Regions from separate parts of the Burkholderia contaminans genome, predicted to be linked through region 3. Evidence: predicted binding sites of a transcription regulator. Region 3 holds the regulator's gene; each other region holds the start of a gene.
What was found. The regulator FliA, encoded in region 3, starts transcription of late flagellar genes. The targets are predictions, from matches to a motif close to CTAAAGTTTNNNNNNNNNNNGCCGNTA.
Positions count from the first base shown of each region.

Region 1: flgM (flagellar biosynthesis anti-sigma factor FlgM) is a predicted target of FliA. The motif match lies at 4,247-4,273, and genes of this name have one in related genera.
Region 2: LXE91_RS10335 (DUF4088 family protein) is a predicted target of FliA. The motif match lies at 4,736-4,762, and genes of this name have one in related genera.

Region 1 is NZ_CP090640.1:879,416-887,051, reverse strand. Features, by position in the region: gene LXE91_RS04175 (M24 family metallopeptidase) at 1-1,827, shown strand, start outside; gene LXE91_RS04170 (SGNH/GDSL hydrolase family protein) at 1,847-3,202, opposite strand; gene LXE91_RS04165 (flagella synthesis protein FlgN) at 3,374-3,814, opposite strand; gene flgM (flagellar biosynthesis anti-sigma factor FlgM) at 3,888-4,217, opposite strand; partial or broken gene flgA (flagellar basal body P-ring formation chaperone FlgA) at 4,336-5,520, opposite strand; gene flgB (flagellar basal body rod protein FlgB) at 5,725-6,213, shown strand; gene flgC (flagellar basal body rod protein FlgC) at 6,254-6,679, shown strand; gene LXE91_RS04140 (flagellar hook assembly protein FlgD) at 6,728-7,483, shown strand; gene flgE (flagellar hook protein FlgE) at 7,517-7,636, shown strand, end outside.
Region 2 is NZ_CP090640.1:2,206,807-2,214,442, forward strand. Features, by position in the region: gene fumC (class II fumarate hydratase) at 1-1,141, opposite strand, end outside; gene norM (multidrug efflux MATE transporter NorM) at 1,297-2,685, opposite strand; gene LXE91_RS10325 (RNA-binding S4 domain-containing protein) at 2,821-3,039, opposite strand; gene LXE91_RS10330 (hypothetical protein) at 3,309-3,716, shown strand; gene LXE91_RS10335 (DUF4088 family protein) at 3,840-4,622, opposite strand; gene LXE91_RS10340 (AzlD domain-containing protein) at 4,784-5,122, opposite strand; gene LXE91_RS10345 (AzlC family ABC transporter permease) at 5,119-5,796, opposite strand; gene LXE91_RS10350 (AraC family transcriptional regulator) at 5,982-6,878, opposite strand; gene LXE91_RS10355 (CreA family protein) at 6,941-7,426, opposite strand; tRNA gene LXE91_RS10360 (tRNA-Asn) at 7,547-7,622, opposite strand.
Region 3 is NZ_CP090640.1:1,278,743-1,286,378, forward strand. Features, by position in the region: gene flhB (flagellar biosynthesis protein FlhB) at 1-967, shown strand, start outside; gene flhA (flagellar biosynthesis protein FlhA) at 964-3,063, shown strand; partial or broken gene flhF (flagellar biosynthesis GTPase FlhF) at 3,060-4,804, shown strand; gene LXE91_RS05955 (nucleotide-binding protein) at 4,797-5,639, shown strand; gene LXE91_RS05960 (RNA polymerase sigma factor FliA) at 5,662-6,396, shown strand; S-adenosyl-L-homocysteine riboswitch at 6,506-6,621, shown strand; gene ahcY (adenosylhomocysteinase) at 6,654-7,636, shown strand, end outside.

The sequences.
Region 1 (7,636 bases), 400 kb from region 3:
TTCTCCGGCCTTCCCCCGTACGACGCGTCCGTCGTCGACACGCAGGCGGGCCTGTCGCGCCTGCTCGATGCCGCGCGGCTCGACGCGGTGCTGGTCACGTCGCAGGACGAATACGTGACCGAGTACCTGCCGCTCCCAAACAATCCGCGCTACGCGGTGTCGGGTTTCGACGGCTCGGCCGGCTGCGGGATCTTCCTGAGCGCGGCGACCGCGCAGGCGCTCGATCTGCCCCCGTTCGTGCTGTTCGTCGACGGCCGCTATCACCTGCAGGCCGAGCAGCAGTGCGATCCGGCGCGCGTGCGCATCGAGAAGCTCGGGATGAACGTGACGATCTGGCAGGCGATGGCCGACTGGCTGGTCGCGCACGGCAGCCGGCTCGCGCGGGTCGGCTACGACGCGCGGCGGATCAGCGTCGCGCAGCGCGATCGCCTGTTCGAGCAGACGCAGGCCGCGTCGCTCGACTGGACGAGCCTCGCCGACCGGGAGATCGATCGTGCGATCGCGCTGCCGGGCTGGGTCGTCGAGCGGCCGATCTTCGAAGTGCCGGAAGCGGCGACCGGCCTGAGCGTCGCGCAGAACCTCGACACGCTGAACCGCCAGCTCGCCGCGCATACCGGCGCGCCGGACGGCAAGACCGCGTTCTTCACCTGCGCGTCGGACGATCTCGCGTATCTGCTGAACAGCCGCGGCTATCACATTCCGAATGCGTCGTCGCACCTCGGCTTCCTGTTCGCGGTCGGCGGCCAGGTGGCGTTGTTCCTGCCGGAAGGCTGCGACCGCTGCGAGGTCACGCTCGCGTCGTATCCGGCGCTGCACGTGATCCGGCGCGATGTCGCGGCGCTCGAGCGCTTTCTCGCGCAGTTCGACGTCGAGCACGTGTGCTACGGCTTCGAATCGGTGAACTGCGCGCTCGTCGACGCGGTGAAGCGCGCGTGGCCGCATGCGCGGCAGGCCGACTTCAACCCGGTCGAGGCGATGCGGGCCAGCAAGACGCCGGCGGTGCTCGACCGGTTCCGCGACGCGTTCGCGCGCAGCTCCGCGGCGATCGCCGAGACGATGCGCTGGGCGAAGGCCGGCGAGCCGGGCGTGCGCCACACCGAATACGACCTGGCGCGCACGATCAACGACGCGTACGGCGCACGCTCGGCGGTGGCGCTGACGTTTCCGTCGATCGCGGCGAACGGCGCGAACAGCGCGTTCGCGCATTACACCGCGGCGAGCGCCGACGTCGAGCTGACGGAAGGCGAACTCGTGCTGCTCGACAGCGGCGCGTACTACGAAGCGGGCTTCGCGACGGACTGCACGCGTGTGGTACTGCGCCGGACCCGGCCGGAGACGGTCGCGCAGCCGTGGCAGCGCGAGATCTACACGGTCGCGCTGAAGGCCTGCATCAAGGGGCTCGTCACACGCTTCCCGAGCACCGCGAAGGGCGGCGACGTCGATGCGCTCGTGCGGCAGGTGTGCCGCGACCACGGCCACGATTTCGGTCACGGCACCGGGCACGGCGTCGGGATTCACGTGCACGAGGGCGGCGTGCGGTTCGCGCCGGGCGCGAAGTACGGGCTCGTGCCCAATGCGGTGGTTTCGGTCGAGCCGGGCATCTACGTGCCGGGCAAGGGCGGCGTGCGGATCGAGAACATCGTGATCATCCACCGGGACGACGCGCAGCCGGATACCGTCACGTTCGAGAACATCGTGACGGTCGGCTACGACTGGGACCTGATCGATCTCGACCTGCTGGACGACGACGAGCGCGCGTACCTGCGCGACTACGAGCGGCTGTGCGTGGAGCGCGGCACGCAGGTCACCGCGTGTCCGCTGCTGTAGGCACTGCCGCCCGCGCCGGTCAGTTCAGCAGGCGCGCACGCACCAGCGGCGCGATCCGCTCGGCGAGCCACGCATGCGTGCGCGTGGTGGGGTGCAGCGTGTCCCAGAATACGAAGCGCGCCGGATCGCGGCAGTCCGCACGCGGCGTCTGCGCGCTCACGTAGGTGAGCGACGACGGCTTCGGGATGTCGAGGCACGAACGCTTCGCGTCGTCGAAACCGTACTGGGCCGGGTGGCTCAGCAGGTCGTCGAACAGCGCATACGCGTCGAATACCTCGAGCCGCAGCGTCGCGCCGTAGCGGGCGCGCAGCGCGGCGGCCGCGTCCGCGAGGCGCCGGTTGTAGTCCTTCACCTGCGCGGCGACGCTCGCGGTGTCGGTGCGGGTCGCGAACACCGGCGCGCGCGACACGTCCGGCAGCGCGACGAGCAGGATCCGCGTCGCGCCGACCGCGGCGAGCCGCTCGAGGCTGTCGCGCACCGCATTCGCCGCCTGCTCGGGCGAGCGCCCGTAGTTCACCAGGTCGTTGCCGCCCGCGAACACCGCGAACAGCGTGTTGGCGGGCCGGTAGTCCGGCGCGCGATCCATGTATTCGCGCCACGAGTCGATCTGCTGCACGAGGCCCGGCACCACGAGGTACTGGTCGGTCGCCGCACCGCCGATCGCCCAGTTGTAGAACGGCAGCCGCAGCGCGTTCGCGAGATATTCGGCCCACACCGGGCCGTTGCTGAAGCGCCCCGCCTGCCAGCTCGTGCCGTTCGGCAGCTTCCACTGGCTCGCGTTGAACATGTTCTGCGTGTCGGACAGGCTGTCGCCGAACACGATCAGCTTGTTGACGCGCGCGTCCTGCTGCGCGGCGTCGATGGTCCACACCGTGTAGTTGAACGACAGCGCGTTGTTCGCCGCGACCGCCTGCACCAGGTCGGACTTGATGCCCTTCGCGGCCAGCGTCTTGCGGCACACGTCGGCGAGCGTGTCCTGCGTCGTCGTGCTGTAGAACATGTTCTTCCACTGCGTGATGCCGTCGGCCCACCAGTACCCGGACACGCGATACCAGTCGCCGCCGGCGGGATTGCGCGCCCATTCGTAGGTCGCGGCCGGCTTCAGCGGATCCGCGTCGATCCGGTACCAGCAGCGCAGGTACGTGTAGGTGTCGGATCCGCGGCGCGACGCGCGCGGCGCGGCGCCTGCCGAGCTCGATGCGGCCGGCGGCACGATGTCGGGGCCGGCCGGCGACAGCGCCATGTCGCCCGTCGGCGTGGGCAGCGGCGCGGCGCTGGCGGCGTGCGCGACGGGGAGCGTCAACGCGGCGCCCAGCGTGGCGACAGCGTAAACAGCGGCGACGCGGGATGAAAACGGAATGCGGAAATATGGCATGCGGCCCTCTTCTGATTGTTGTGACGGGACGGCGGCGCGGCTGCGCGACCGTGTATCGGAAGGGACCGTGAGTGCCGGGCTCGGGCCCGGTCTGTCGAAACGTGAAATGCCGCGCATGGCGGCGCAATGCGGAAAGTACGGTGGCGGCGCTGCCGCCGGTCGGTCAGTGTATCAGCGCGCGAGAGCCGACACGCGCCCGTCGGGGCCGTAGACGCCGGCCGGCGCGGGCGCCGAGCGCAGTACCGCGAGCGCGCGCTCGTTGTAGTCCATCCGGATCCGGATCAGCATCCCGTTGTTCGCATTGGCCTGGCGCGCGCGTTCGGCGGACTGCTGCAGCAACTGCCAGCGGCCGGCGAGGCGGGCATCGCGCTCGGCGGCCTGGTCCATCCCCTTCTTGCCGGCCGGAAAGCCGAGTGCGGAAAGCTGCGTGTCGCGCGTGCGTTCGAGCTGCGCGAGCCGGTCGATCAGCTCGCTTTTCTTCTCGACGATTCCGGGCAGCATCTCGAGCGGCTGCGCCATCGTCAGCGCCTTTTCCTCGTACGCGAGCAGGGACGCGAACGCCTCGACCGTCGCGTGTTCGTCGTTGACCGTGGCCAGCAGCTCTTCTCTCATCGCGTCATGCTCGTCGCGCCGGCGCGGGTAAATGCGCCGGCAAACCGGGGGGGCCGGCCTTGCGAGGCCGGCTTCAGTTGCCCGGGCGCTGCTGCTGCAGCAGCTCTCGGGCGGTATTCAATACGCCGTCGGCGATCTTGTTCGCGTCGATCGTCAGCGTGCCGTTGTTCAGCGCGTCCTTGATCGACTGGACCAGGCCCGCGTCGATATCGCCGTTGCCGGACGCGGATACCGAGCGCAACCGGCCGGACAGACCCGACAGGTTCACGCTCGTGTCACCGCCGGTCGACCCCGCATCGGCCGCCTGCGCGGACGAAGACGAGGCCGTGCCGGATGGCGCACGGGTCGCGCCGTTGCCGGTCGGCGCCAGGGGGCTCGGGTTCGGAGTGGAATCGATCTTCACGATGGGTTTCCTGTTCGGTTTGACCCAGATAACGGCCGGGTCGGCCCGAACTTTAGCATCGCGAGCCCCAAATGCTCCGAATAAACAATTCTTTACATTCTTGCCGCTGGATCCGTCCCTATAGCGGAATTTCCACGGTGCCGGCGTCCTTGACGATCGCCGTGACGATCTGGCCCGCTGCCATCCGCACCCGCACCGACTGGCCGGGTGCCGCATTCGCCAGCGCACTGCCCTCGGCCGAAATCGTGAAGCCGGGCCCGGCCGCGACGACCCGCACCGTCTGGCCGGCCGACACCGACGCCGCGCTCTTCAGCAGGTCCTGCCGCAGCGGCAGCCCGGCCGAGATGCGCGCGAGCGCGGTCGCGCCGATCGCCTGCGCCGGATCGGTGATCACCGCGAGCGGGAGCACCGTCAGGTCGCCGTCGCGGGCGACCAGGTCGGCCGCGGAAAGCGGCTCGCCGGGCGCGATCTGGCGCGCGGCGACGTAGTAGGTGGCCTGCACGGTGACTTTCGCCTGCAGGTAGACGGTCCACGGCCGCTCGCCCGCGCAGCGTCACGCCGACCGTCGTGCGGCCCCACAGGCGCGCGCCGGTCGGCATGAACGGTTCGAGCGTGGTGCATGCGGCGAGCCCGCGCGGAAACGCGGTCGTGACCGTCGCGGTGGCCTTGCCGGGCAGGCCCGCGATCTGCTGCTGCAGGAACGCGAGGGCTGCGCGGCGGATCGACTCGGGATCCTGCTGGCCGGGCGGCGTCGCGGGCTGGGCCGCGTTGGCGGCATTGGCCGCCGGGGCCGGGTTCGCGGAAACCGGGGCGGCGCGCGGGGCCGGTGCGGCCGACGCGGCACGGGCCGTCGCGATCGCGTTCGGATCGGCGGCGCGCGGCGCGCCATATCCGGTTGTAGCGTTCATGCGGGCGGCTGCGTAGACAGGGCGCGGCGCTGGCGCAGGAGCCGGCGGCGGGACGGTCGTCACGACCATCGTGCCGGCCGGTTGCGCCGCGTAGCCGGTACCGGACGCGCCGGCGGCGACGCCCGCGCTCCCGCCCGCGCCGCTCGCTGCGCGCCCGTGTCCGGCGCCGGGCCCGCACCCGGCGCCATCGCCGCATTCCCGCCGAACTGCCCGCCGCTCGCTGCATTGGCGTGCGCGATTGCGGTTTCTGCCGTCTCGCCGCGCCCGGGAATCACGATCATCCCGTCGTCAGCGTGCGCGGCCGGGGCGGCGATCCACAGCGCCGCGGCGAGCGCAAACGCACGCCGGACGTGCGTGAGCCGCCCGTTCCTTTCGCGAAGTGCGCTGCCAGTCATCGCCGTATCCCCGATCCGTTGCTCCGCTTCGCATTCTAGGGAGCGGGGCGGTCGCGCAAACGATGAATAGAGGGGGCCTTTGCCGCGTTATTCGCCCGATTGCCGGTTGCGTCCGACGCCTACCATCGCTGTCATGGAAAAAAGCCTCTCGCGTCGCCATCCGGCATGAGGGGCGTGCAGCGCTTCATACGGAGAGACGCACACATGCTGGACAAACTCGATGCGGAATTCGCGTTCGGCCGACAGGCGCTGGACGTGCGCGCCTACCGGCAGGAACTGCTGTCGTCGAACATCGCGAACTCCGACACGCCCGGCTACCAGGCCCGCGACGTCGATTTCGCGTCGACGCTCGCGCGCTCGCTGAAGCAGGCGGGCGGCGGCCTCGCGCCGAGCAACGCGGCGCAACTGCCGATGGCGCAGCCGGCCGGCGTGACGAACGGGATGTCGATGGTGTCGACGGCGGCGGGCCACATGGCCGGCACCGCGAAGCTGATCCCGACGGGCGGCCCGTCGGACGACTACGGCCGTGCGCAATACCGGATGCCGCTGCAGCCGGCGCTCGACGGCAACACGGTCGATCTCGACGTCGAGCGCGTGCAGTTCGCGAACAACGCGCTGCACTACCAGACCGGGATGACCGTGATGACCCAGCAGATCAAGGCGATGATCGCCGCGATCACGTCGAACCAGTGATGGCGCGCACCGCGTCCGAATCCGAGCAAAAGGAGCTTCCATGCCTTCGTTGATGAACATCTTCGGCGTCGCCGGCTCGGCGCTGTCCGCGCAGTCGCAGCGCCTGAACGTCACCGCGTCGAACCTGGCGAACGCCGACAGCGCGACCGGCCCCGACGGCAAGCCGTACAAGGCCAAGCAGGTCGTGTTCGCGACCGACCCGATCGGCGGCGCGCGCACCGCGTCCGGCCAAGGCGTGGGCGGCGTGCGCGTGACGAAGGTGATGGACGACCCGTCGCCGATGAAGTCGACCTACGACCCGTCGAACCCGGCCGCCGATTCGAACGGCTACGTGCAGATGCCGAACGTCGATCCGGTGCAGGAGATGGTGAACATGATCTCGGCATCGCGCTCGTACCAGGCCAACGTCGAGACGCTGAACACCGCGAAGACGCTGATGCTCAAGACGCTGACGATCGGCTCGTAAGCCGCGCCGACCGACCTTACAGACAGTCCAGAAACAAGGCCACCCAGGATGACTTCCTCCAGCACGACGATCGGCGGCAACGGCACCAACGTGTCGAACCTGCCGACCGACACGATGAACACCAACAAAGTGTCGACCAACGGCACGTCGGCGAGCGACCTGCAGGCGACGTTCCTGAAGCTGCTCGTCACGCAGCTGCAGAACCAGGATCCGACCAGCCCGGTCGACAGCTCGCAGATGACGTCGCAGCTCGCGCAGATCAACACGGTGAGCGGCATCGCGCAACTGAACACGTCGCTCACGTCGCTGTCCTCGCAGCTCACGGCCGGCCAGCAGACGCAGGCCGCGCTGCTGATCGGCACGAACGTGCTCGCGCCGGGCAACGCGGTCGCGGTGAAGAGCGGCGCGGCGTCGCCGTTCGGCGTGTCGCTCGCGAGCTCGGTGTCGAACCTGACGATCACCGTGAAGAACGCGGCGGGCACCGTGGTGAACACGATCAACGCGGGCGCGCAGTCGGCCGGCACCGTGCCGTTCAACTGGACGCCGACCGACGCGGCGGGCAATGCACTGCCGGACGGCAAGTACACAGTCAGCGCGTCGTACACCGACAGCAACGGCACGCCGCAGCCGGCCACGACGCTCGCGGCGTCGACCGTGCAGAGCGTGATCAAGCAGGCGGACGGCACGGCGGGGCTCGTGCTGTCGAACGGCACGACCGTGGGGCTGACCCAGGTTGCGTCGATTTTCCCGAATACCACGTCGTCCGCGTCGAATTCGTCCGGCAGCGGCACCCCCTCCAACTGATACTGACCGAGCAATCTCGAAACGGAGACCGAAATGGGTTATCAACAGGGTCTGAGCGGCCTCGCGGGTGCATCGAACGCGCTCGACGTGATCGGCAACAACATCGCGAACGCGAACACGGTCGGCTTCAAGTCGAGCACCGCGCAGTTCGCC
Region 2 (7,636 bases), 930 kb from region 3:
CGCCGTCAGCGAGCAGCCGTACCGACTGCAGCACGTTGTGCGCGATCATCGGCCGGAACACGTTCAGCTCGAAATTGCCGCTCGCGCCGCCGACGTTGACCGCGACGTCGTTGCCGAACACCTGGCAGCACAGCATCGTCACGGCTTCGGACTGCGTCGGGTTCACCTTGCCCGGCATGATCGAGCTGCCCGGCTCGTTCTCCGGAATCGACAGTTCGCCGAGCCCGCAGCGCGGCCCGCTTGCGAGCCAGCGGACGTCGTTCGCGATCTTCATCAGGCCGGCTGCAACCGTCTTCAGTGCGCCGTGCGCGAATACCAGCGCGTCGGCCGCGGCCATTACCTCGAACTTGCTCGGCGCCGTCACGAACGGCAGCTTCGCGAGCCGGCCGATTTCATCGGCGACGCGCACCGCGAACTCCGGATGCGCGTTCAGCCCGGTGCCGACCGCCGTGCCGCCGAGCGCGAGTTCATACAGGTGCGGCAGCGCCGATTCGACGTGACGGATGCCCTGGTCGAGTTGCGCGACGTAACCGGAAAACTCCTGGCCGAGCGTGAGCGGCGTCGCGTCCTGCAGGTGCGTGCGGCCGATCTTCACGATGTCGGCGAACGCCTTCGACTTCGCATCGAGCGTCGTGCGCAGCGTGCGCAGCGCCGGCAGCAGGTGGTTGACGATCGCGTAAGCGGCCGCGACGTGCATGGCAGTCGGGAAGACGTCGTTCGACGACTGGCCGCGGTTCACGTCGTCGTTCGGATGAACCTTGCGCGCTTCGCCGCGCTCGCCGCCCATCAGTTCGCTCGCGCGATTCGCGATCACCTCGTTGAGGTTCATGTTGGTCTGCGTGCCGGAACCCGTCTGCCACACGGCGAGCGGGAATTCGCGCGGATGCTTGCCGGCGATGATCTCGTCGGCCGCGTCGATGATCGCGCGCGCCTTGTCGTCGGCCAGCACGCCGAGCGACTGGTTCACGGCCGCCGCGGCGCGCTTGACGATCGCGAGCGCGTGGATCAGCTCGGGCGACTGCTTCTCGGTCGAGATCCGGAAATTCTGCAGCGAGCGCTCGGTCTGCGCGCCCCAGAGCCGGTCGGCCGGCACGGCGATTTCGCCGAACGTATCGCGTTCCATCCGAACTGCTTCGTTCATGATCCACTCCTCCAGGAAAGGGGAAAGGCCGCGCGCGGCCGCGCGGCATCAGACGTAATCAGACGTATCGTGAGGCAGTCGCGCCGCTTGCGCGGCGTCTTGAGATCTTCAGCCGACTAGCATAGCGCCGGCCCGGATTTTGCGTCTTGTCGCGTTCAGTGCGGCGACGTCACGAGCGACGCGCTCTTCAGATGGAAGCGCCACGCCATCAGCACGGCCACGCTCGCGAGGCCGGCCGCGAGGCCCCACCAGAGGCCGCGGGCACCGAGGCCCACGTGGAATGCGAACCAGTAGCCGGTCGGAAAGCCGATACCCCAGTAGCCGAGGGTCGCCGCGAGCATCGGGATGCGCGTGTCCTTCAGGCCGCGCAGCGCGCCGGATCCGACGGTCTGCGCGCCGTCGACGATCTGGAACACTGCGGCGATGCCGAGCAGCGACGCGGCGAGCGACACGGTGGCCGCGTTGGCCGGATCGTCGAGGTTCAGGTACAGGCCGACGATCGCATGCGGCGCGACGATCAGCACGATGCCCGACAGCGTCATGAACGCGACACCGAGGCCGAGCGCGACGAAGCCGGCATGCCGCGCGGCGACGGGCGCCCCCGCGCCGACCCAGTAACCGACCCGCACGTTGGCGGCCTGGCCGATCGCGAGCGGCACCATGAATGCCACCGACGCGACGTTCAGCGCGATCTGGTGTGCGGCCAGCGACGTCGCGCCGAGCACGCCGATCGTCAGGCCGGTGGCGAGGAACAGCGTCGACTCGACCCCGTACGTGATCGCCACGGGCCAGCCGATGCCGATCAGTTCGCCCATCATCGGCAGCTTCGGGCGTGCGGCCGTGACGAAATGGCGGAAGCGCTGGCGGCCGTGCAGCAGCCAGATCAGGGCGAATGCGGTCAGCCAGATCGTGATCGTCGTCGCGACGGCCGAACCGAGAAAGCCGAGGCGCGGCAGCCCGAACGCGCCGTGGATCAGCCCGTAGTTCAGCACGCCGTTCACGCCGACGCCGCCGATCGACACCCACAGCAGCCGGCGCGCCGCACCGATTGCCGGCAGGAACGCGCGCATCAGCCCGACGCCGATCAGGCTGCCGAGCGCGGCGAAGCGCAGGATGCCGGTGTATTCGCCGACGTGATGGGCGAGCAGCGGCGGCTCGTGGAACATCAGCAGGATCGGTTCGGACAGCGACAGCGCGACGATGGCCGGAATCGCGAGCAGCACGGACAGCGCGAAGCCGGTCCAGTAGATGTGCGGGACGCGCTCGTCGGCCTTGGCGCCGCGCGCGTGCGCGACGCTGACGCTGACCGACGACAGCACGCCTTGCAGCACAGTCACGATGACGAAGAAGAAGTTCGCGCCGAGGCCGCCCGCCGCGAGCGAATCGGGGCCGAGCGAGCCGAGCAGCACTGTGTCGGTGACGCTCATCGCCATCTGCGAGAGCTGCGCGATCGCGAGCGGCGCGGCAAGGCGCGCGGTATCGGCGGCATGACTGGACAGGGACGGCGGCGCGGCGGCCGTCCGCGTAAGACCGGAATGCGACATGGATTGGGCGCTCGCGCGGGTGCGGGCCCGCGCTATATGTATTTATTTTGAGAGACGGTTAGCTTACGGCTTTATTCGAACGGTGTCGAACGCGCGCGCCGATGGCCATGTCGCAGGCAGGGGGAACCGTCGGGCCTAGGCTTCGCGCACGGCAATGCGCGTGTCGCCGAGCAGGACGACCTGGCCCGCACGGATCTTGCAGGTCTTGCGCAGCTCGACCGCGCCGTCGACTTTCACCGCGCCGGACGCGACGATCAGCTTCGCGGTGCCGCCGCTGTCCGCGAGGCCGGTGATCTTGAGAAGGTTGTGCAGCTCGACGTATTCGCCGGTCAGCGTGAAATCCAGATTGGGCATGACGAAGAAGGTGCGCAAAGCGCGGGAGGAATCGCCTCGCATCATACGGCACCGCGGGCCGGCGCGCGAGCGCGGCCGGCCGCCGCCTGCAGTTGTGAGGGAGTGTGAGCCATTCGTCAGCAAATGAAACGGTGGGTAACAGTCTGAGAGATTGGAGAACCGGCCGCGCGGGCCGCGGGTCTTCTGTCGTACCTGCTGCGTGTTGCGGCGGGGACGCGACGGACCGCATCGCTGCGGTTCGGGCTCACAACTTCCTGAGGAGAATTGCCATGTCCAAGATTCGTACGATGCTGATCGGTGCCGCGTTGACGGCGTTCGCCACTTCGGCCGCATTTGCCCAGACGGGTACGGCGGTGCAGGGCGCCGCCGGTGCCGGCGTACAGGCGCAGACGCCGGCGGCGGGTGCCGGTGCCGGTGCCGGCGTGCAGGGCGGTGCGGGCGCGAACGCGTCGGGCAATGCGGTCGGCGGCGCAACCGATGCGGTCGGCGCGGCGGCCGATGGTGCGAAGGAGTCGACGTCGTCGGCCGTCCACTCGGCCAAGAAGCACACGAAGCATGCCGCGAAGTCGGCCAAGAGCCATGTCGGCTCGGCCAAGGAGAAGGCCGGCGAAGCAACCGAAGGCGGCGCGTCGGTCGGCGCGGAGGGTGGTGCATCTGCCCAGGGCGCCACGCAGTAAGCGATGGCCGGCGCCGCGCGACGCTCGTCGTCGACGGGGCGTCGCGACGGCGGCCATCCGACGGCCCGGTTCGCGTTGCGCGAACCGGGCCGCTTTCATCCAGCGATGCGAACAGGCGCGCCGTTACGGCCGCCGTTGGCTTTGCCCTTGTCCCTGACCCTGCGCCGGCCGCGCGGCAGCCGGGGTGAATACGCTGCGCAGCCACGCGGCGAGGCGGGCGAAGACGTCGTACGGCTCCTCGACGAAGATTTCCGGCTTCAGCAGCCGCAGGTACTCCATGATCTGCTGCGCTTCCTGCTTCTGGAACGAGCCGTGCGCGAGCCCGAGCCGCAGCAGCCCGCGCAGTTCGCCGAGCTTGTCGCGCGCGGTGCTGCCGACGCTCATCTCGCATGCGAGCTTGGCCTCGTAGACCCGTTGTCGCAGCGATTCCGCGAGCCGCCACGCAGGCGTCTGCATCAATTCCTCGAGCGTCTGGATGTCTTGCGCCGCCCCCTTGATCTGCGAGGCGAGCGGATCGATCAGTGACGGCTCGGCCTGCGCTTCGGCGACGATCGCTTTCGCCCAGTCGCGGCATGCCTTCGCGAGTTCGTCGGGGGTCCATTCGGAGCGCGATGCGAAGCCGAAGCCGAATTCGCCGGCCTGTCGCATCAGGATCGCGACGACGTCCGGAAATTCCTTGTCGAGCGTGCGTTTCGCCCACGCGTACTGGCCGCCCTGCAGCATTCGCTGCACCGCGTGCTCGGTCAGCGGCACCATGTTGTCGAGCAGCTTGGCGCGCAGGAAATCCTCGAACGACGGCGTCGCGAACTGCGGGTCGAGTTTCAGCGACACGCGGACGAAAGCGTCGTAGTCCTTGCGTAGGGACTCGAGCGTGTCGTCCTTGAGGGAAAGGGTGATCTGGCCCATGAATCGTCTCGATGGCGGCCCGTGCAAGCCGGCGGCCGGCACGGCGCACCGGGACGGGCGCAGCGTCGACTGACCGGTGCGCGCCGAGGCCGGTGGCGGGTCTTCATTCCCTATATCGGCGCGCCGGGCGGAAACTTGAGCGCACGCGACCGAGCGTGTGCTCAGGCCGGCAGCCAGTGGGGCAGCACGATCCCTTGCCAGAAAAAGAACACCGCAAGCCCAACTGCGATCGTCACGAGCGGGCGGCGGGTGGCGGCCGACACGAGCACGGCAGCGAGCGCGCCGACGAGCTGTGGATTGCGCCAGGTCAGCTCGGCCGTGCCGCCGTGCGGCGAAACGACCATCGGCACGATGATCGCGGTCAGCACGGTGACGGGCACGAAGCCGAGTGCGGTTCGCACGAGCGGCGGGAAGGCCAGCCGTTCGCCGAAAAGGAACAGCGTCGAGCGGATCGCGTAGGTGATGACGGCCATCCCGAGAATCAGCAGCGCGTAGCTCACGATGCAGCCTCCGTGCGCGAGCCGGTGCGCGTGCGTTCGTGCCGCAGCGTGAGCGCGACGCCGACCGCGACGCCGGCGGCGACCGCGCCAAGCAGCCCGAGCTTGTACGGCCAGCCCTGCCAGAAGTACGCGAGCGTGCCGGCTGTCACGGCTGCCGCGAAATAGCGCAGCGTGCCGAGTTGCGGGACGACGATCGCGATGAAGGTCGCCGCCATCGCGAAATCGAGACCGAGCGACTGCAGACCGGGAAATGCCGCGCCGAAGCCGATGCCGGCGAGTGTCCAGACCTGCCAGTTCAGGTACATCGCGAGCCCCGAGCCGAAGAAGTAGTGGGGGCCGATCGTGCCCGGCGGGAAATGCCGGTAGTGCGCATAGGCGACCGCGAACACCTCGTCGGTCATCAGCGCGCCGAGCGTCGCACGCCAGCGCAGCGGCAGGTGTGCGACATAGGGCGCGAGCGTTGCGCTGTACAGCAGGTGGCGCAGGTTCACGATCAGCGTGGTCGCGAGCACGACGACGAAGCTCGCGCTGCCCGCGATCAGGCCGAGCGCGATGAACTGCGCGGAGCCCGCGAACACGGCGAGCGACATCAGCGCGCCATGCCATGCGGCCAGCGGGCCGCCGCCAACGAGCGTGCCGAAAATCACGCCGAACGGGGCGGCGCCGATCATCATCGGGATCGTGTCGCGTGCACCGTCGAGCCATTCGTTCAATGCGCGGCGGGCAGGCGCTGCGGGTATCGGTTTCAAAAGGGGCTCCTCCATGAACTGGAGGATAGCGAGCACGGGATGTGCCCGCTTGTATGTTCTTGCGCTTCCGGGATGGAGCGGTATCGCGGTGGCGGGCCGGACGCTGTGCGTCAGCTCGCCTGCCAGTGCCCGGGCGGCACGCCGAACATGCGTTTGAAATGTCGTGTGAAGTGGCTTTGGTCGACGAAGCCGCTGGCCGCCGCGACGTCGGCGACGGGCACGCCCGCGCGCAGCGGCGCCAGCGCGCGCTGCAAGCGCAACTGGTTGCGCCACGCATGCGGCGGCATGCCGGTCGTGCGGGTGAACAGGCGCGCCGCGTGGAACGGCGACAGGCCGGCTGCCCGCGCGACCTCGTCGAGCGTCACCGGGCACACGAGATCGGCGGCGAGACGCTCGCGCATCACGTCGACGCGCGGTTCGTCCGCTGCGAGCGGAGCCGGTCGCGGCAGTGCGTCGGCATGGCGCACGATCAGCGTCGACAACGCGTCGAGCGTCGCCGTTTCGGCGGCGAGCGGATCGTAGATGCGCTCGCCGCTCGCCGGATCATGAGCCGGCTGCCCGTGCGTCTGCAGGGGCAGTGCGCGCGCGCTGCCGGCCTCCATCATCCGGTGCGCCAGCGTGAGCCGGGCCGCAAGATCGGCGTCGCGAATCACGCCGGGTGCAAACCACGGTGCATCCTGTGGGCGGCCGGCGATCGCACGGGTGAGTTCGTGAATGAATTCGACCGGTATGTAGCTGACGCGATAGCACCAGCCTTCATCGGCCGCGCGCGACCCCGTATGCACCTCGCCGGGATTGATGACGGGCACGGAGCCGGTTTCGGCGACATAGCCGCTGCCGCGATAGGTGAAGCGCTCCGCACCTTCGAGAATCACGGGGATCGTGTACGCGTCGTGCCAGTGGGGGGCGAAAGCGTGATCGCGATAGGTGGCCGTGAGGAGGTCCGCGTCCGGCAGCAGCGGCGTGCGCCAGTAGCGTGCGGAGTCGGGAAGGCGGGTGGCGGACATGATCGGGCGCGGAAGCGGTCGAATTGGCAGTGTATCGCTCGCGCGCCCGGCAGGCGCGGGCTTTACTTGACCGGAATCGTCGTGCCGGCCGGCATCGGTACCGCGGTGACGGCGTTCTTCGGGCTGCCGCTGACGATGCGGTCGCTGTAGGTCAGGTAGACGATCGTGTTGCGCTTGGTGTCGACCACGCGCACGACGTGCAGGGTCTTGAAGATGAACGACATGCGCTCGCTGAACACGTCGGTCTGCTGCTTGAGCGGCTCCTTGAAGCTGATCGGGCCGACTTGCCGGCATGCGATCGACGCTTCGCTCGGATCCTCGGCGACGCCGAGCGTGCCCTTGATCCCGCCGGTGCGGGCGCGCGACACGTAGCAGGTCACGCCGTTCACGACCGGATCGTCGTACGCCTCGACGACCACGCGATCGGAGCCCGTGACGCGGAAGTGGGTGTTGACGCTGCCGACTTCCTCCGCGTGCGCGAGCGGTGCCGCGGCGAACGCGGAAAGCAGGAGGGCGAAGGGGGCTGAGCTCAGGAGGCGGTGCTTCATCGATGGAACCGGATGCGAATGCGGGACAGAGACTCTAGCATGTGCACGGGCCTGGCGATGAAAGCCGAATGGCGGTCCGGAAAAACAAAAGGCCCGTCGAATGACGGGCCTTTCGCTATTTGGCTCCCCGACCTGGGCTCGAACCAGGGACCTACGGATTAACAGTCCGGCGCTCTACCGACTGAGCTATCGGGGAATAAATCGGTACAT
Region 3 (7,636 bases):
GATGCTGTCGGCGGCCGGCAGCGCGAGCCTCGAAGGCTTCGCCGCGCTGTTGCCGATCCTCGCGCTCACCGGCGTCGCCGCGCTGCTCGCGCCGATGGCGCTCGGCGGCTGGCTGATCTCGTCGAAGACGTTCGAGCTGAAGTTCGACCGCCTGAACCCGATCTCGGGCCTCGGCCGGATTTTCTCGATCCAGGGGCCGATCCAGCTCGGGATGTCGTTCGCGAAGACGCTGGTCGTCGGCGGGATCGGCGGCATCGCGATCTGGCGCAGCAAGGACGAGCTGCTTGCTCTCGCGACGCAGCCGCTCCGCGTGGCGGTGCCCGACGCGATGCACCTCATCGCCGTGTGTTGCGGCACGACGGTTGCCGGGATGCTGGTGGTTGCCGCCCTCGATGTGCCTTACCAAATCTGGCAGTACAACAAGAAGTTGCGCATGACGAAGGAAGAAGTGAAGCGCGAGCATCGCGAGAACGAAGGCGATCCGCACGTGAAGGGGCGGATCCGCCAGCAGCAGCGTGCGATCGCGCGCCGCCGGATGATGGCGGCCGTGCCGAAGGCCGACGTGGTCGTGACGAACCCGACGCACTTCGCCGTCGCGCTGCAATACACGGACGGCGAGATGCGCGCGCCGAAGGTCGTCGCGAAAGGTGTGAACCTCGTCGCCGCGCGCATCCGCGAACTCGCGGCCGAACACAACGTGCCGCTGCTCGAAGCGCCGCCGCTCGCGCGTGCGCTGTATCACAACGTCGAACTCGAACGCGAGATTCCCGGCTCGCTGTACTCGGCCGTCGCCGAAGTGCTCGCGTGGGTCTACCAGCTCAAGCGCTTCCGTTCGGAAGGCGGCGCGTTCCCGGCGATGCCGGTCGATCTGGAAGTGCCGGCCGAGCTCGACAAGGGCGCGTCGGTGTCCGCCGAAGACGAGCGCGAAGAACAGGAAGACACGCTCGGCAAGGGAGGCACGGCATGAGCACCCCGACCGGCCTGTTCGCGAAGCGTCCGAACGTGCTCGCGGGTACCAACCTGCGCGCGCTCGCGGGCCCGATCCTCATCTGCATGATCCTGGGGATGATGATCCTGCCGCTGCCGCCGATGCTGCTGGATCTGCTGTTCACGTTCAACATCGCGCTGTCCGTGATGGTGCTGCTCGTCAGCATGTACACGATGAAGCCGCTCGACTTCGCGGCGTTCCCGAGCGTGCTGCTGTTCTCGACGCTGTTGCGCCTGTCGCTGAACGTCGCATCGACGCGCGTCGTGCTGCTCGAAGGCCACACGGGCCCGGACGCGGCCGGCCAGGTGATCGAGGCGTTCGGCCACTTCCTGGTCGGCGGCAACTTCGCGGTCGGCATCGTCGTGTTCGTGATCCTGATGATCATCAACTTCATGGTGATCACGAAGGGCGCGGGGCGGATCGCCGAAGTGTCCGCGCGCTTCACGCTCGACGCGATGCCCGGCAAGCAGATGGCGATCGACGCCGACCTGAACGCGGGCCTCATCAACGAAGAGCAGGCGCGCAAGCGCCGCCTGGCCGTGTCGCAGGAAGCCGAGTTCTACGGGTCGATGGACGGCGCGTCGAAGTTCGTGCGCGGCGACGCGATCGCCGGCCTGATCATCATGGCGATCAACGTGATCGGCGGGCTGATCGTCGGGATGGTCCAGCACGACATGTCGTTTGCCGCGGCCGGCACCAACTACACGCTGCTGACCATCGGCGACGGCCTCGTCGCGCAGATCCCGTCGCTGGTGATCTCGACCGCGGCCGGCGTGATCGTGTCGCGCGTCGCGACCGACGAGGACATCGGCACGCAGATCACCGGCCAGCTGTTCACGAACCCGCGCGTGCTGAACATCACCGGCGCGATCATCGTGCTGATGGGGCTGATCCCGGGCATGCCGCACTTCGCGTTCCTCGCACTCGGCGGCGGCGCGATCTGGCTGGCCCGCACGCAGACCAAGCGCGCAGCGGCCCGCAAGGCGGCCGGCGACCTGACCGACATCGCGCCGCCCGCGGTGCTGCCGTCGGACAGCCACGAGGCGACCTGGGACGACGTGCAGCTGATCGACCCGCTCGGGCTGGAAGTGGGCTACCGCCTGATCCCGCTCGTCGACAAGAACAGCGACGGCGAACTGCTCAAGCGCATCAAGAGCATCCGCAAGAAATTCGCGCAGGAAATCGGCTTCCTGCCGCCGGTGATCCATATCCGCGACAACCTCGAGCTGCGGCCGAACGCGTACCGGATCGCGCTGAAGGGCGTCGAGATCGGCGTCGGCGAAGTGTTCCCGGGCCAGTGGCTCGCGATCAACCCGGGCCAGGTGACGGCTGCGCTGCCGGGCGCCGTCACGCAGGATCCCGCGTTCGGGCTGCCGGCCGTGTGGATCGACGTCGCGATGCGCGAACAGGCGCAGGTGTACGGCTATACGGTGGTCGACGCGAGCACGGTCGTCGCGACGCACCTGAACCATCTGGTCGTCCAGCACGCGGCCGAGTTGCTCGGCCGCCAGGAGGTGCAGTCGCTCGTCGAGCACACCGGCAAGGACGCGCCGTCGCTCGTCGAGGACCTCGTGCCGAAGACGATTTCGCTGACGACGCTGCAGAAAGTGCTGCAGAACCTGCTCGAGGAAGGCGTGCCGATCCGCGACATGCGCACGATCCTCGAAGCCGTGTCCGAACATGCGGGCCGCGGCGATGCGTTCGAGATCACGGCCGCGGTGCGGCTGTCGCTCGGCCGCGCGATCACGCAGCAGTGGTATCCGGGTGCCGGCGAGATGCAGGTGATGGGCCTCGACTCGAATCTCGAGCGCGTGCTGTCGCAGGCGCTCGCCACCGGCGCGAACCCGGGCCTCGAACCCGGCCTCGCGCACAACCTTCTGACCGGCACGCAACAGGCGATGCTGCGTCAACAGAATCTCGGGCTGCCGCCCGTGCTGCTGGTGCAGCACGCGCTGCGCGCGATGCTCGCGCGTTTCCTGCGCCGCAGCCTGCCGCAATTGAAAGTGCTGTCGTATGCCGAAGTGCCGGACACACGCACGATCAAAGTCGTTAACGTCATCGGGGGTTCCGCTTGAACATTCGCAAATTCACCGGCGCAACGAGCCGCGACGCACTTCGTCTCGTGCGCGAGGCGCTCGGCGCCGACGCGGTCGTGCTGTCGAACCGCACGCTCGATGACGGCAGCGTGGAAATCGTCGCCCTGGCGGATTCGGACCGGCCGCCGTGACGCCGCCGGCCGCGGCGCGCCCGCGCATCGCTGCGTCGCGCATGCCGGAATCGGTGCCGGCTGCCGCCGTGCCGGGCATCGTGTCGCGCCCGGGCGCGGCGCTGGGCCGCCCGACGGTCAATCCGTATGCAGCAGGCGAAGGCGGGCTGCCGGATGTGTTCTCGTCGGTGTTCGGCGCAAGCGCCGACGCGGACGAGGCGACGGCGCAACCTTCGGCGATCGATGACGAAGCGCCGGCCGCGGCAGCGCCGTCTTCCGCCGCTCCCGCTCCGGCCGCCGCCTCCGAACCCGCGCCGTGGCTCGTCGAGCACGCGAAGCGCCTGACGCAGCAGCGCGACGCGCTGATAGCGCGTGCGCAGGCGACGCCAGCCGCGCCGCAAGCGAGCGCGCCTGCCCCGCAGGCCGCCGCGAGCGCGACGCCGCCCAACTGGGCACGCGACATCGTGCGCGACGCCGAACGCCGGATGCCGGCCGCCGCCACCCGTGCGCCCGACACGAACCCGAGCGCCGCGCATGCCGCGAAGGCGGCCGAGCGCACGCGCCTGTCCGCCGACGCGGCCGCCGCGGTGGCCGACGCCGTGAAGTCGCGCATCGAGCGGATCGTCAACGATACGGTGATGCAGGAGCTCGGCGAACTGCGCGGGATGATGGCGGAGCAGTTCGACAGCCTGATGTGGCACGACCGCCAGCGTCGCAGCGCCGTGCACGGCGCGCTGACGAAGCACCTGTTCGCGGCCGGTTTCTCCGCGCAGCTCGTGCGGATGCTGGTCGACAACATGCCGGCCGGCGACGGCGCGCAGACCTTCGAACAGGCCGCCGAATGGGCGCAGTCGGTGCTCGCGTCGAACCTGCCGGTGCTCGACAGCGAAGATGCGCTGATGGAGCGCGGCGGCGTGTTCGCGCTGATGGGGCCGACGGGCGTCGGCAAGACGACCACCACCGCGAAGCTGGCCGCACGCTGCGTGATGCGCTTCGGCGCGAGCAAGGTCGCGCTGCTGACCACCGACAGCTACCGGATCGGTGGCCACGAGCAACTGCGCATCTTCGGCAAGATCCTCGGCGTGCCGGTGCACGCGGTGAAGGATGCGGGCGACCTCGCGCTCGCGCTGTCCGAGCTGCGCAACAAGCACATCGTGCTGATCGACACGATCGGCATGAGCCAGCGCGACCGCGCGGTATCCGACCAGATCGCGATGCTGCACGGCGCGAACGCGCCGGTGCAGCGCCTGCTGCTGCTCAACGCGACGAGCCACGGCGACACGCTCAACGAAGTCGTGCAGGCGTACCGCAGCGCGGGCGAGCATCCGGACCTGGCCGGCTGCATCCTCACGAAGCTCGACGAGGCGACCCACCTCGGCGGCGTGCTCGACACGGTGATCCGCTACAAGCTGCCGATCCACTACGTGTCGACCGGCCAGAAAGTGCCGGAGAACCTGTACGTCGCCTCGACCAAATTCCTGCTGAAGAGCGCGTTCTGTGTCCCGCGCGACGGCTCGCCCTTCGTGCCGCAAGACGAGGACATGCCGACGCTGCTTTCCGCACTGACCGCACGTTCCACCGCCGAGCTTCACGAGGTGCGATTTGGATAAACGAATCATCGACCAGGCCGAAGGGCTGCGGCGCCTGCTGGCCGGGCGCGCATCACGCATCGTCGCGGTGGCGGGCGGGCCGGCGGGTGTCGGCTGCACGTCCACCGTCGTGAACCTGGCGGCGGCGCTCGCGTCGCTCGGCAAGGATGTGCTCGTCGTCGACGAGCGAGCCGACGTGCATTCGGCCAGCGCGACGCTGGCGGGCGCGTGGCTGCGCGACGGCGAGCGCATGCGGGTCGCGGCCGGCTTCGGCCTGTGCGCCGCGGCGCGGCTCGCGCGTACCGGCTACACCGATGCGCAGCTGAGCGATTTCATCGACGGGCCGGCCGACATCGTCCTCGTCGACGCGCAGCTCGGCGCCGACGGCTCGTTATCGGCGCTCGCACGCGAAGCGCACGACGTGCTGGTCGTCACGCGGGTCGCCGCACAGGCGATCACCGAGGCGTATGCATACATGAAGCGGCTGCATTTCGCGCATGCGTTCGCGCAGTTCCGCGTGCTGACCAATCACGTCGGCAGTCATGCGGACGCGAAGGTCGCGTTCGACAACCTCGCGGGCGTCGCGAGCCGCTACCTGACCGTGTCGATCGCCGACGCGGGCTGCGTGAGCGCCGATCCGCTCGTCGAGCATGCACGCGAGCTGACGCGCGCCGCGGTCGACGCGTTCCCGTCGTCGCCCGCCGCGCGGGACTACCGGCAGATCGCCGCCGACCTGCTGTACTGGCCGATGCGCCCGGGTTCGGGTTCGGGTGCGGGTGCGGGTGCGGGTGCGGGCCGCGCCGTGCACGCGGGCGGCAAGCCGTCGTATGAGGCGGGCGCGGCACACGCCGCGTGAGCGCCATCGGAAGGAGAGAGCCATGATGTACAACGCTCAAGGAAAGATGTCCCAGGCCGACGTGCTCGCGCAGTATGCGCCGCTCGTGCGACGCCTCGGGCTGCAGCTCGTCGCGAAGATGCCGGCGAGCGTCGACCTCGACGACCTGATCCAGGCCGGCATGATCGGCCTGATGGACGCGGCCGGCCGCTACAAGGAGGACCAGGGCGCGCAGTTCGAGACCTACGCGACCCAGCGTATCCGCGGTGCGATGCTCGACGAACTGCGCAGCAACGACTGGCTGCCGCGCAGCCTGCGCAAGACGTCGCGCGAGGTCGAGCACGCGGTGCACCAGGTCGAGCAGCATCTCGGCCGCTCGGCGAGCGAGACCGAGATCGCGCAGCACCTGAACATGCCGCTCGACGAATACCAGGGGATGCTGCAGGACCTGCACGGCAGCCAGCTGATCTACTACGAGGATTTCGACCGCGCGGCCGACGACGAGCCGTTCCTCGACCGCTATCGCGTCGATCACGCCGATCCGCTGTCGGCGCTGCTCGACGAGCACCTGCGCGAAGCGCTCGTCGAGGCGATCGAGCGCCTGCCGGAGCGCGAGAAGCTGCTGATGTCGCTGTATTACGAACGGGGTCTGAATCTGCGCGAGATCGGCGCGGTGCTCGAAGTAAGCGAATCGCGCGTGTGCCAGCTGCACAGCCAGGCCGTCGCGCGCTTGCGCGCACGGCTGCGCGAACAGGCGTGGGTCGGCGCGGAGTCCTGACCCTTTCCTGACGGCCACGCGCGCCGACGGCGCGCGCTTGTGCCGGGTACGCACCGTATGTGCGCCGTGCTTGCGCATTCAGCGCGCCGATTTGCTACAATCCTCTCCGCTTTCCGAGGAGCGTTGCGACGGACCACTCTGTGTCCGCCAGGCTCGGAAGGCTTCACCAAGCAGCCGTGCGGCACAACCGCTTCGGCCCCGCTTCCTGAACGGCGCTCACGTCACCAATCTAGAAACTTTTTAGAAAGGAGGGCGTGATGAACGCCATTATCGATTCCAAAGCTACCCACGATTACGTCGTCGCCGACATGGCGCTGGCCGGCTGGGGCCGCAAGGAACTGAACATCGCCGAGACCGAAATGCCGGGCCTCGTGCAGATCCGTGACGAATACAAGGCACAGCAGCCGCTGAAGGGCGCGCGCATTGCCGGTTCGCTGCACATGACGATCCAGACGGGCGTGCTGATCGAGACGCTGAAGGCGCTCGGCGCGGACGTCCGCTGGGCCTCGTGCAACATCTTCTCGACGCAGGACCACGCTGCTGCCGCGATCGTCGAAGCCGGCACGCCGGTGTTCGCGTTCAAGGGCGAATCGCTCGACGAATACTGGGAATTCTCGCACCGCATCTTCGAATGGCCGAACGGCGAATTCGCGAACATGATCCTGGACGACGGCGGCGACGCAACGCTGCTGCTGATCCTCGGCGCGAAGGCCGAGAAGGACCGTTCGGTGATCGCGAAGCCGACCAACGAGGAAGAAGTCGCGCTGTACAAGTCGATCGCGAAGCATCTCGACGCCGACCCGACCTGGTACTCGACGCGCCTCGCGCACATCAAGGGCGTGACCGAAGAAACCACGACCGGCGTGCACCGCCTGTACCAGATGGAAAAGGACGGCCGCCTGCCGTTCCCGGCGTTCAACGTGAACGATTCGGTCACGAAGTCGAAGTTCGACAACCTGTACGGCTGCCGTGAATCGCTGGTCGACGGCATCAAGCGCGCGACCGACGTGATGATCGCGGGCAAGGTCGCGGTCGTCGCGGGCTACGGCGACGTGGGCAAGGGCTGCGCGCAATCGCTGCGCGGCCTGGGCGCGACCGTGTGGGTCACCGAAATCGACCCGATCTGCGCACTGCAGGCGGCGATGGAAGGCTACCGCGTCGTGACGATGGAATACGCGGCCGACAAGGCCGACATCTTCGTGACGGCCACCGGCAACTACCACGTGATCAACCACGATCA